Regions from separate parts of the Peribacillus sp. NPDC006672 genome, predicted to be linked through region 1. Evidence: riboswitches for the same ligand, from Rfam matches in the RefSeq annotation. Region 1 holds a riboswitch; each other region holds the start of a gene.
What was found. A riboswitch is a leader RNA that binds a small molecule or an ion and turns the genes downstream of it on or off. The one in region 1 is predicted to bind thiamine pyrophosphate.
Positions count from the first base shown of each region.

Region 2: it holds a riboswitch for thiamine pyrophosphate, as region 1 does, so the genes downstream of both, tenA (thiaminase II) here and thiC (phosphomethylpyrimidine synthase ThiC) in region 1, are expected to answer to the same signal.
Region 3: it holds a riboswitch for thiamine pyrophosphate, as region 1 does, so the genes downstream of both, tenA (thiaminase II) here and thiC (phosphomethylpyrimidine synthase ThiC) in region 1, are expected to answer to the same signal.
Region 4: it holds a riboswitch for thiamine pyrophosphate, as region 1 does, so the genes downstream of both, ACQKKK_RS00785 (ABC transporter substrate-binding protein) here and thiC (phosphomethylpyrimidine synthase ThiC) in region 1, are expected to answer to the same signal.

Region 1 covers NZ_JBNNOR010000010.1:27,116-30,232, forward strand. Annotated here, with positions in the region: gene ACQKKK_RS16995 (histidine phosphatase family protein) at 1-328, shown strand, start outside; gene ACQKKK_RS17000 (HAD family hydrolase) at 505-1,293, shown strand; TPP riboswitch at 1,409-1,523, shown strand; gene thiC (phosphomethylpyrimidine synthase ThiC) at 1,659-3,117, shown strand, end outside.
Region 2 covers NZ_JBNNOR010000002.1:127,356-130,472, reverse strand. Annotated here, with positions in the region: gene thiD (bifunctional hydroxymethylpyrimidine kinase/phosphomethylpyrimidine kinase) at 1-491, opposite strand, end outside; gene thiW (energy coupling factor transporter S component ThiW) at 460-981, opposite strand; gene tenA (thiaminase II) at 996-1,685, opposite strand; TPP riboswitch at 1,780-1,883, opposite strand; SAM riboswitch class I at 2,043-2,147, shown strand; gene ACQKKK_RS03945 (Fur-regulated basic protein FbpA) at 2,324-2,512, shown strand; gene ACQKKK_RS03940 (aspartyl-phosphate phosphatase Spo0E family protein) at 2,757-2,951, shown strand; gene ACQKKK_RS03935 (N-acetyltransferase family protein) at 3,023-3,117, opposite strand, start outside.
Region 3 covers NZ_JBNNOR010000007.1:83,976-87,092, forward strand. Annotated here, with positions in the region: gene ACQKKK_RS13100 (ABC transporter ATP-binding protein) at 1-489, opposite strand, end outside; gene ACQKKK_RS13105 (ECF transporter S component) at 502-1,086, opposite strand; gene tenA (thiaminase II) at 1,100-1,783, opposite strand; TPP riboswitch at 1,919-2,047, opposite strand; gene ACQKKK_RS13115 (hypothetical protein) at 2,393-2,518, shown strand; gene ACQKKK_RS13120 (IS1595 family transposase) at 2,606-3,117, shown strand, end outside.
Region 4 covers NZ_JBNNOR010000001.1:149,784-152,900, forward strand. Annotated here, with positions in the region: gene ACQKKK_RS00780 (protein-glutamine gamma-glutamyltransferase) at 71-898, opposite strand; TPP riboswitch at 1,136-1,245, shown strand; gene ACQKKK_RS00785 (ABC transporter substrate-binding protein) at 1,378-2,382, shown strand; gene ACQKKK_RS00790 (thiamine-binding protein) at 2,394-2,678, shown strand; gene ACQKKK_RS00795 (ABC transporter permease) at 2,675-3,117, shown strand, end outside.

The DNA of each region.
Region 1 (3,117 bases):
TCCAGGTACGGTTCATCAGATGGAGGAGCTTCGGGAAATACCTTCTCCCCCTCTTAAAGGGAAGGTGAAGCTGCCGTTTATCCTTTGGGCCATCTGGATTCGCTGCTGCTCGCTGTTCAACAAGGAGACAAGGGCGGAAATTAAGATAGCTGAACGAAGAATCAATAAGGTATTGGATGAAGTCTTTGCAAAGGGAGAAAGGGATGTTCTGATCGTGAGTCATGCCGCCCTAATGGTTTATATGAGGAAAGAGCTGATCCGAAGGGGGTTCACCGGTCCAAAATTCAAGATTGCCGGTAACGGAAAGCTGTATGTATTCGAAAGATGATAAGTCAAAAATATAGGATTTCCCAACATAGAAAGTAAGTCTGGCCACATCGAACATTTTGCTTAAGAAAGATGCAGGCATTTTCCGATTAGTTATTCTTTTTCCATTGGTTGTAGTTTATTATTGTAATAGTGTGATTTTTACGAATTCAATAATAGGGATAGAAGGTGGACATTTTGGTGAAGGCAGTTTTTTTTGATTTAGATGATACATTGCTATGGGATCAGAAAAGTGTAAAAGAGGCTTTTGTGGCCACATGTGAAGTGGCTAAGGAGAAATATGATTTAAATGTCGACGAGTTTGAGGAAGCGGTTCGGAAGGAAGCTCGTGAGCTTTATTCTTCTTACGATACTTATGCATTTACACAAATGATCGGAATCAACCCATTTGAAGGTCTATGGGGAAATTTTCAGGATGATCATGATGAATTCCGGAAGATGGCCGTGATTTCACCAGCTTATCGGAAAGAAGCATGGACGAGAGGCTTGAAGGCATTAGGGATCGATGACCCGGCATTTGGGCTCGAACTGGCAGACCGTTTCCCTGCCGAGAGACGTAAAAAGCCATTTATTTATGAAGAATCATTCCGTGTGTTAGATGAATTAAAAGGGAAGTACAAAATGCTATTGTTGACGAACGGTTCTCCTGAACTGCAAAATACCAAACTTGAAATAACACCTGAACTAGTTCCTTATTTCGACCAAATCGTCATTTCTGGAGCCTTTGGACGAGGTAAACCGGATGCCTCCATTTTTGAGCATGCTTTGGAAATCATGGAGCTTGATAAGGATGAAGTATTGATGGTCGGCGATAATTTAATGACGGATATTCTTGGAGCATCACGGGTAGGCATAAAGTCGGTTTGGATAAATCGCCATGATAAGGAACGGAATGAAGTGCTTCCAACTTATGAAATCAAGCATTTAGAGGAGCTTTACGCAATCCTTGAGAGCCTGGAAAATTAATTGGTCATCCTTCTCCAAGTAACGAATTTGGAGAGGGTGACTTAAAATATTAGGACTTTCAAATTATATACAGAATGAAAAGGGTGATATATAGTTACCCTGTAATCAATTAAATTATTCAGACTAGGGGTGTCCAATAACAGTTGGGCTGAGAGAGAAGCGCTTATGCTTTTTAACCCTCAGGACCTGATCTGGTTCATACCAGCGTGGGGAAGTTAGAATCTACTAAACAATGACATTTCATTTGGTCATTTCTGTAGTCATACTAACGTTAGCCGGGTCTTAAATATAAGATCCGGCTTTTTCGTGCGAAATGGATTGGATTTTGTCCTTTTTAAATGAACTTAAAAAGGAGAAATGAAATCATGATGAGTAATTCAGTAAATGACATGAACGTTTCAATTATGTCCAATTTTGCCGGGAGTAAAAAAGTGTATGTTGAGGGATCTAGACCTGATATTAAAGTACCTATGCGTGAAATTAAGCTAAGTCCTACTACAGGTGCATTCGGTGAAGAGGAGAATCCGCCTTTGAGAGTTTATGACACAAGCGGTTTCTATACGGATTCAGAATATCCCATTGATATTCATAAAGGCCTTGCCCCGATTAGACGCAATTGGGTCCTGGAACGTGAAGACGTTGAAGAGTATGAAGGACGTGAAATAAAGCCCGAAGATAATGGGTATAGAAAAGTGGAGTCACAATCCAAAGCCGAAATTTTTCCGGGATTGAAAAGAAAACCATTGCGTGCAATGAAAGGGAAAAACGTAACCCAGCTTCATTATGCCCGTAAAGGTATCATCACCCCAGAAATGGAGTTCATTTCGATCAGGGAAAATGTTACCCCTGAGTTTGTAAGAGAAGAGGTAGCTAGCGGTAGGGCGATCATTCCGGCAAATATTAACCATCCTGAAAGTGAGCCAATGATCATCGGACGTAATTTTCATGTGAAAATAAATGCGAATATAGGAAACTCAGCTGTTAGTTCATCGATCGAAGATGAAGTGGAGAAAATGACTTGGGCTACACGATGGGGAGCCGACAACATAATGGATTTATCCACAGGAAAGAATATCCACACGACACGGGAATGGATTATCAGGAATTCACCTGTGCCAGTTGGGACGGTTCCGATATATCAAGCATTGGAAAAAGTGAATGGAGTCGCGGAAGATTTAAATTGGGATGTTTTTCGGGATACATTAATCGAGCAGGCCGAGCAAGGTGTCGATTACTTCACCATACACGCCGGTGTGCTTTTACGGTACATCCCATTAACAGCAAAGCGAGTTACGGGAATTGTTTCACGAGGGGGCTCCATCATGGCACAATGGTGCTTGGCCCACCATCAAGAAAGCTTCCTCTATACTCACTTTGAAGAGATTTGTGAAATCATGAAGGCATATGATGTCTCTTTCTCATTAGGTGACGGCCTCCGTCCTGGGTCCATTGCAGATGCAAACGATGAGGCCCAATTTGCTGAATTGGAAACACTGGGGGAACTGACGAAGATTGCTTGGAAGCACGATGTTCAAGTCATGGTGGAAGGACCCGGTCACGTACCGATGCATTTGATTAAAGAAAATATGGATAAGCAGCTGGAAGTCTGTCAAGAAGCTCCATTCTATACCTTAGGACCGTTAACAACGGATATTGCTCCTGGATACGATCATATTACTTCTGCAATTGGTGCTGCCATGATTGGATGGTTTGGAACTGCCATGCTCTGTTATGTGACACCGAAAGAGCATTTGGGACTTCCGAATAAAGAGGATGTTCGAGTAGGGGTCATTACTTATAAAATTGCAGCACATGCAGCTGACC
Region 2 (3,117 bases), on a different contig from region 1:
TCTTGAATGGAGATGCATGCCCTGTAAAAATCTTGTTTCGTTCGAATTGACAAGCCAGTAAGCACTTCCGCTTCCGGTACATTTGGGGTTACAAGTGTTGCAATCGGAAGCAAATCCATTTTTAAGGCAGAGACAGCCTTTTCGTCGAGCAAATGGTGGCCGCTTTTGGAAATCATGACAGGGTCAAGGATAACGATGGCAGGCATGAAGGTTTTAAGGGACGCAGCGACTGTTTCCACGATTTCCTTTGATCCAAGCATGCCTATTTTTACTGCATCAACAGGAATATCTTCAAAGATAGCTGCTATTTGATCTGAAATGATTGCTGTTTCAATTGGCTGTACTGAACGGACTTCCATTGTATTTTGTGCGGTTACGGCTGTGATGGCAGACATTCCAAAGACACCATGTGCAGAAAATGTTTTTAAATCCGCTTGTATTCCAGCGCCTCCCCCTGAATCAGAGCCTGCGATGGTTAATGCTGTTTTCATAAAAAATCCCCTTCATATAATTATTTTTTAGAAGTATTTTAAGTAATATGAAAGCTAAAAACGCACCTGCGAATGAACTAAGCATAAAAGCTGGTAAAAAACCAAAAAGAGCAGCTTTTTCCCCCAATAGGAGGATTGCAAGTGGATAACAGGATAGGGATCCGAGAATGCCGGTCCCAATCACTTCCCCTAGACAAGCGAATTTCAAACTTTGTGTTTTTCGATAAAGGACGGCAGCCAAAAGTGCACCGATCATGCTCCCGGGAAAGGCAAAAATTGAACCGGTACCAGACAGGTTTCTAATGATGGAAACTAAAAAAGCTTGTGTCACAGCATAAGCTGGCCCCAATAGAACGGCAGTCATGACATTTGCCAGATGCTGAATAGGAAAGACCTTTGCAAATCCTGCAGGGATGAAAATAAATGAACTGGTCAGAGTCGTTATAGCCGTGATCATGGCAGTCAACGTCATTTTCTTGATTGGATTCATCATCATGCCAATACCTACAGTGGCCAATCCTGTTCATTTTGAACCATATCCCAGAATAAATATTCATATCGGGAAGTCACCAAAAAGTGCTTTTCTAATCTCAGAAGTTCCTTCTCAGGCATACCTTCCGTCAATTCTTCCAACAAAGCGATCAGCCATTTGTGTGCTTCCCCGAATTCAGGAGATGAATAGGACCTTATCCAATCTGCGTAGCGATTGTTTTCCAATGCTGCTCCATTTTGTTCTTTTAATAGCAAACCGATTTCATAATAATCCCAAGCGCAGGGCAGGAGACAGGCGATCAAGTCTGCCAAAGTCCCATGCTGAGCTGCATTTAGCATGTAACCTGTATAGGCTAAAGTGGTAGGCGTAGGTTCTGTATCTTCCAATTCCTTGGGACTGATTCCGAATTCCGAGGCATATTGCCGATGGATATCCATTTCTACTTGAAGGGTTTCGTTTAAAATGCTGGAAAACTTTGCCATGGTTTCGGTATTATGAGCTTTGATGACACCTAAAGCAAAGAGTTTGGAATAATCAATGAGATAGATATAGTCCTGCTTCAAATAATAGGAAAATTTCTTTTCCGGAAGCGTGCCGTTTCCAATTGACTGGACAAAGGGGTGTGAATGGTTCCTTTTCCAAATTTCCTTTGCCCGTTCATGAAGTCTTTCACTGAAGGTTTCTAATTTAGTATTCTCCATTGTTCATCCTCCTTTAGAATGGATCCTCTATTTACATCCATAAAAAAAACCGCTCCTGAATACGGAACGGGGTAGATGGATAAAGTCTGCAAATAGACGATATCATCCACTTCCCTCCGCCGGTATGAGCCGGTTCAGGTTCAAAGGGTCCGGAACTAATTCCATCTCAGTCTAAAAAAGACTCCCCTAGTGGTGTGAATTGTATGTAATTACTGACATCATATCAGAAAGACGAGAAAATGCAACCCGCATTTTGAAAGGGGAAACCCATTTATGGCAAGTAAAAAGGCAGAACCAGGTAATTGACTTTTGATGTTTATTGGGATAAAATCATTTCTACATCTTTTATATATTGAATTCTTATCCAGAGAGGTGGAGGGACTTGGCCCAAAGAAACCTCGGCAGCAGACCCATTTTGGGAACTGTGCTAAATCCAACAAGCATTTGCTTGGAAGATAAGAAGAGCCGTACGGACACTGTAAGCCTCTTCTTGAATTAGAAGAGGCTTTTCTTTTTGTGGAATAACGTTTAGTGGCATACTAGAAAAGGTATATATAATTTTGTGAAATCAAACCGGTTAATACAGTTTAGCTCAACTAGAAGCGGGCTCTATGATGACTAGGAAAGGAGCCATTTACATGGCAGAATTATTTAAGAGGATTGAACAGAGGAAGGCAGTGCTTATTGAAGAGTTATTGGCCAATGGAGTATACAAAACCTCTGATGAAAGGCACCTTTATGATGCCTCGTTAAAAGTACTTGAAGATGAATATAAGATTGTAATTAATAGACCTAATAACGAGTCTCCTTCGGAATGGATGACATAGTAAGCGATAGACAATAATCTTGGAAGATGTTGTAAGCATTCGCAGTCTACACTTGTGGATGCTTTTTTTATTTATGTTTATATAGGGGATGACACAATATATACATATTTAGAGAATTAAATAGGCTTTTTGTTACATTTTAACTATAAAAGTACACATTTAATTTCTGATAAATAGTTGATTTTAACTATAAGTTTCATTATGATGAAGGTGTAAAAATATTGAATAAATGGGAGGTGGCTTGATGCTTTGCCAGAAGGTAATTGTAGAAAAAGTAGAAGAGAAGAGACAAGAAATGATCAAATTGGCGGCAATTTATGGTTTAACAAGTCTTCTAACTGTTCAAGCAAGCCAAGAATTGGATACGCTGTTGAATGCGTTAACAAATAAAAGAGATTCTGAATATTTTTCCCTTAAGAAAGTATATAGGTATTTCTAAACTCTCCATTTCGTCCTCGTTTAATTTGAAAAAGGCTACTGCTCAAGGCAATAGCTTTTAAATGAATATCTTTAATTATCGACACGTTTACCAAGTATAATCAAATCCCTTTCAATGCCATCGAGCTCGGCAACCCGAGGTAAATTTGCCCATTTTTCAAACCCGA
Region 3 (3,117 bases), on a different contig from region 1:
CATAGCGGTTGGTTCATCTAAAAATATCACTTCCGGTTCAAGGGCCAATACTGAAGCAATTGCCAGACGCTGTTTCATCCCGCCTGATAATATATCTATACTTGTATGGATATCCTTTAGGTTCAATCCAACTTGACGGATATGATGACGGATCCTCTCTTTCATTTCTTGTTTAGGGACGGAAAGGTTCTCAAGGACGAAAGCAATTTCCTCATCGGCAAATGGCATGCAAAACTGACTATCAGGGTCTTGAAAAACATATCCCCATGAGGAAGGGCATATCAATTCTTCCGCTTTCATCGGGACTTCGATGGAATTCGGAATCAATCCGCTTAACACTTGCAAAAGAGTCGACTTACCACATCCTGATGGTCCCAACAATAGAACTTTTTCACCTTTATCAATCGAGACGGATAGGTCCTTGAAAATCAATGACTCATCACCTGGAAATTTCATTCTTAACTTCTCAACAGAAACGATTGGTTCCATGGCCATCACCCTCTACTTTAGGTCCAGTTCTTCATAATCTTTGCTTGAAACCGGACGAACAAGATTAGTTACTCCTGTTGCTTCCAGAACTTTAACTAGATAATAAGCGGTTACACCTGCAAAGAATATAGAACCCAAGAACCTCGCTATCATGAATAACGATAAATTCCAAAGGGAGAGAGCACCTATTTCCCCGTAGGCAAAATCCATTAGTACTGATGCAAGGCAGGAAGCTATCGCAGCTAAAACGGCCACCGACATATTGAATGTTTTATATCTGAACGCCATGAATACCAGTTCAGCGAACAAACCTTGGACCACCCCATATAAGAGTACAGTCAGCCCCCATGGTGAACCCAGAAAGAATTCACCTGAAGCTGCAGCTATCTCTGCCAGAAGTGCCACACCCGGTTTCCGTAAAATCAAAAAGGCGACGGGGCCAGCTATAAACCACATTCCATAAATAAGTTGATCTAGATGTAATCCTAATGGTTTAAAGGAATAATAAATCGAACCCCAAAGGATATAAACGATTCCAAATGCTACGGAAATCACGATCGTGACTAATATATCCGTTAATTTCAATCCTTTTTTCATGTTTCAATCTCCTTTATACTTCTAGTGTTTCCTTATGCACAGGCCATGTCTCTAAACGATAAGCCATTTCCCAAAATGAGTATTCATATTGGCTGCTAAGGATAAAATGCTCCTTCATTCTTTCCTTATCTTCATCTGTTACCTTTTCAGCAATCTCATCAAGCCTCGCAATTTGTTCTTCAACCAACGAGCGGAACCACTCTCCACCGTAAGCCGCTATCCATTCTTGATAAATCGGCTCTTCCGGTTTACACTCTTGCAGCTTTTCGCCTATTTCATAATACAGCCAATAACATGGCAAGATAGCCGCAATAACATCACCTAAATGTCCAGAATATGCCGCACGATACATATGGGAAGTATAAGCATAGGCAGTCGGGGCAGGTTTGAAATTTTCCCTTTCTTCTTTGGTGATGCCTAATCTCTCAGAAAAATTTTCATGAAGCTTCAACTCCGCTTCATATGTTCCTTGTGCGTGGCCGGCAAGTCTGCTTGTTGTATGTAAATCTGTAGCTTTGACTGCTCCTAAAGCTTGAACTCTAGCAAAATGAGATAAATAATAGGCATCCTGCATGACATAAAAACGAAAACACTCTAATGGCAATGTGCCATCTCCTATTCCTGCAACAAACGGGTGATTAAAGCTAGCCTCCCAAATATGATCAACTTCCTGGCGGATTTCATCTGAAAACTTCATTTCCATTACCTCCAAATTCTATTTTTCTATGAATGATACGGGATAAAGCCTTTTATCACCCCTTTTTTTGCAAATAAAAAACCACTTTCTTTAACGTAAAGAAAGTGGTTGTACTTGAAATAATACAGAAACGTATTGTCCCAGACCCCACTTCCCTACGCTGGTATAAACCAGATCAGGTTCTAAGGGTCTTAAAGTCATACTTTAATCTCAGCTTCTCAGGTAAAATCAGCTTTTACCTATAAAGCACCCCTAGTGGTACAAATTGTATATATATTTCATTTGCCTTTATATTAACACGATAAATCCAATTGTCAAACGTATTAGATAAGTTTTCATCCTAATGCTTAAAGGCTACTAGCCTTTCAATCTTGCGAATGTCCTTCAAATGCTTTGACCAAAGGGAGTTCATTTCGTAGATTACTCTTGAATTCGACGATTTTACTTCTGATTTTGATATTTACTCGTGAGTTTGAGTGATTTACTCGTGAATTCAGCCACTTTACTCGTGAGTTTGAGTGTTTTACTCGTGAATTCGACGATTTTACTTCTAAGTTTGATGTTTACTCGTGAATTCGACGATTTTACTTCTAAGTTTGATGTTTACTCGTGAATTCAGCCACTTTACTCGTGAGTTTGAGTGTTTTACTCGTGAGTTCAGCCACTTTACTCGTGAGTTTGAGTGTTTTACTCGTGAGTTCAGCCACTTTACTCGTGAATTCTTTTATTTTCTAGGATATGTTAATTAACTCTGTTGATATTTGATTAAACCGAACAAATGTTCTATAATAAATAAAAGAACGTTTGTTCGGATGGCTTTAAATGACGTTAAGAGAATTAATAGCAGAAATAAAAAAATTAAATTCAGCAGAACAACATAGATTAAAAGAATTTTTTATCAGTTCTCTTGCGTCATTTTCAGCAAGTGAACCTGTATTTCAAGAAGTAACTGAACGAAAAAATAAAGATGGCTACACTTGTGTGCATTGTGACTCTAAACGAGTTGTGCGTTTCGGTAAGTATATGGTAAAACTCGGTCTTAAAGAGATTGAACGGCAAAGATACCGCTGTAAAAATTGCCGAAAAACTTTTACAGATGTAACCTCAACACCCCTATACCGTACTCATAAGCCTGATAAATGGTTGGATTTTATTAAATGTATGTTGGAAGGCTATTCCCTTCGTAAATCAGCAGATCTTATTGGTGAAGTTCATTATGTTACTTTGTTCTATTGGAGACACAAAGTATTGTCTGCTTTAAAACAAATGGACTTCAACACATTTTCAGGGATTGTAGAGATGGATGAAACATATTTTTTGTACTCTGAAAAGGG
Region 4 (3,117 bases), on a different contig from region 1:
TGGTTCCATCCCCAAGCATTTTTATTTGCCAATATTTAAAGAAACCGGTTTTACAGCGGAAGTGCTTGAGTCATGAAAGGTAAATCTTCGGACCTATTTCAGAAACAATCAAATCAGATAGGCTGACAAGACCGTGGACGGGCTTTGCACGGGAGGGATTTGGTTGGAATTGTCTATAGTAGGAACTATCCAAGCTAATGATATGTTTTGTCAGGAATGCTGAGATGGTGGCATTCGGCTTTCTATTGCTATTTAGTTCATCGATGATACCTTGTGAATTGGTAATCCCGATTCCGTGGCCATAAAGGAGGTCTTCTCCTAATAATATTGCATTCTCACCTTGCCATTCAGGTGTTTCCTCATCGTGATCAGGGTTTTTGAAGTAAAGGCAATCCCCTGGTAAATAATCCGTTCCTTGATGAACATGAAGAGCCATATTCTCTGGAGGGCGCCAGTCATATAGAAAAAGGTTTGAAAAAAGGTAGTCGAAATTCCTAGGGCCGATTAAATCCAAGATGGCCTTTAAAAAAGTGATGACTATCGCTGTACCGCATTCGAAAGCGTAAAGTGTTCCATTCAAGAAAATGTCCAGGAGTGCAGCATGAGGGGCAATCCCTGGCTGAAGTGTGAAGGTGCCATCCTTTGAAAGGCGCCAATATTGTTTATTGGATGCCGATTCCTCAAGTGTGGAAAATTCTGCATCACTTTTATCCAACGCAAAAGCTGCCTCGATGACTCGGTGCCTCAGTTGTATATCGAAATTAAGGTTTCCAAAGCTCCGATATTCAAAAATGTTAGAATCTTCCGCCAGCAATTGGAGAATTTCAAGCGATTTAGCAGGTGCTATACCTGGTTGGATGTGACTGACATCTAACCATTTGTGATTAATCTTAATCATGATCATATCCACCTTTTGCTTTTGAAATTAAGGGTTTATAAAACCAGTACACAAAAATGTCCACAGGTTATGCTCATTATATGAATACCTGCAAGGAAATGACTATTTAAACGTGTCAGGCACATAAACGAGAATGATTGGAATGGCATGAAAACCTTTCTAATTAATGAGAAGAAGCAAATTAGTATTCCCTTTTCTCCATGAATTGATATAATGGGAGAGAAAAGTTCATATGTACGAGAAATGTAGGGGGGCCAGTACTGCTGGCTGAGATTGCGTCCTTTAGATGCTGACTCTTTGAACCTGATCTGGATGATGCCAGCGGAGGGAACATATTATTACTGACTATCTGTTTTGTATGTTAAACGTCCGAATTCATCTTCGGGCGTTTTTTGTTTTTTACCGGTATTGGAATGGACCCTGGCGCCCCATTATGGTACGGCATATGGATCTTATATGATGTGTAGGAGGATAATAGCTTGAATAAATTCTTACCACTGTTAACTTCGTTGTTCCTTTTGGCTGGATGTGGGGCAGGCGGAACTAATGAAAAAGAAGAATCATCTAAAAAAGAAGGCAATAAAGAATTAAAAAAGGTATCGGTCGTGCTTGATTGGACACCGAATACAAACCATACAGGATTGTATGTAGCCAAGGAAAAAGGATATTTCAAAGAACAAGGTCTGGATGTGGAAATTATCATGCCAGGCGAAGCTGGAGCTGATAAGCTTGTGGCTTCAGGGAAGTCTGAATTCGGCGTGAGCTACCAGGAGGGCATTACGCAGGCCCGCGTGCAAGGCGTGCCGATTGTTTCGCTAGCTGCTGTCATCCAGCATAATACCTCTGGATTCGCTTCACCTTCGGCAAAAAAAATTAAAACTCCCAAGGATTTTGAAGGGAAAACGTATGGTGGCTGGGGGTCTCCAGTTGAAAAGGCCGTTATTGATTCACTTATGAAGAAAGAAAATGCCGATGCAAATAAAGTGGATATAGTGAATACAGGGGACACAGATTTTTTCACTTCGGTTAAAAGGGATATAGATTTTGCCTGGATTTATTATGGGTGGACAGGTATCGAGGCTGAGTTGCGAAATGAAAAGCTTAATATGGTTTACTTAACCGAATACTCTGATAAGCTTGATTACTATACGCCTGTTTTGACAACAAATGAAAAGATGATTAAAGAGGATCCTGAAACTGTTAAAGCATTCGTTCATGCAGCTTCGAAAGGGTACCAGTTTGCGATTAAGAATCCTGATGATGCAGCAGACATATTAATTAAGTCTGCACCTGATCTAGATCCAAAACTAGTGAAGAAAAGCCAGGAGTGGCTTGCAGATAAGTATCAGGATGATGCTCCGCGTTGGGGTGAACAAAAGCTTGAAATCTGGAAGAATTACAGTGATTGGATGACGGAAAATAAGCTTCTTGAAGGTGATTTCAATCCTGAAAAGGCATTTACCAATGAATTTTTACCAAAATAGGAGGAAATACAATGGCCAATTCATTAATTAGTATACAGATTATTCCTAAAGGGGAAAATGTCATCCCTTTGGTCGATGAAGCAATCAAGATCATTGATGAATCAGGTGTTAAGTATGAGGTTCACCCGCTAGAAACAACAATGGAGGGTGAGCTATCCGAGCTTCTGTCGGTTATAGAAAAAATGAATGTAAGAATGATTGAAATAGGTTCGCCGAATGTCATTTCCCAAGTGAAGATACTATATCAGCCGAGCGGGATTACGATGGATACGTTAACGGAGAAATATCGGGCATGATCAAAAGGGGAATTTGGAAGAAGGGGGCTCCCTTCTTTCTTTTATTATGTTTACTGATAGTATGGGAGTCAATGACAGTCTTATTAAAGGTTGAAGAATGGCTGCTTCCCGCTCCATCAGCCATTTTCATCGAAGGAATTGAGTCGTCCCGTAATCTTTTTGGACACCTTATATCAACAACTGAGCTTTCGTTATCGGGTTTTCTTATTGGAAGCTGTATCGGCTTATTAATTGCGGCAATCTTACACCTATTTCCAGGTGTGAAGGACGCGGTTTATCCTCTGCTCATACTATCACAAAATATACCAATCATAGTTTTGGCACCGCTTTTAGTGATCTGGTTTGGCTTTGGCATGCTGCCTAAGTTAATTGTGATTTCACTCGTATGTTTTTTTCCGGTTGCGGTTGCTTCATTGGATGGTTTTCGCCAGACACCTTA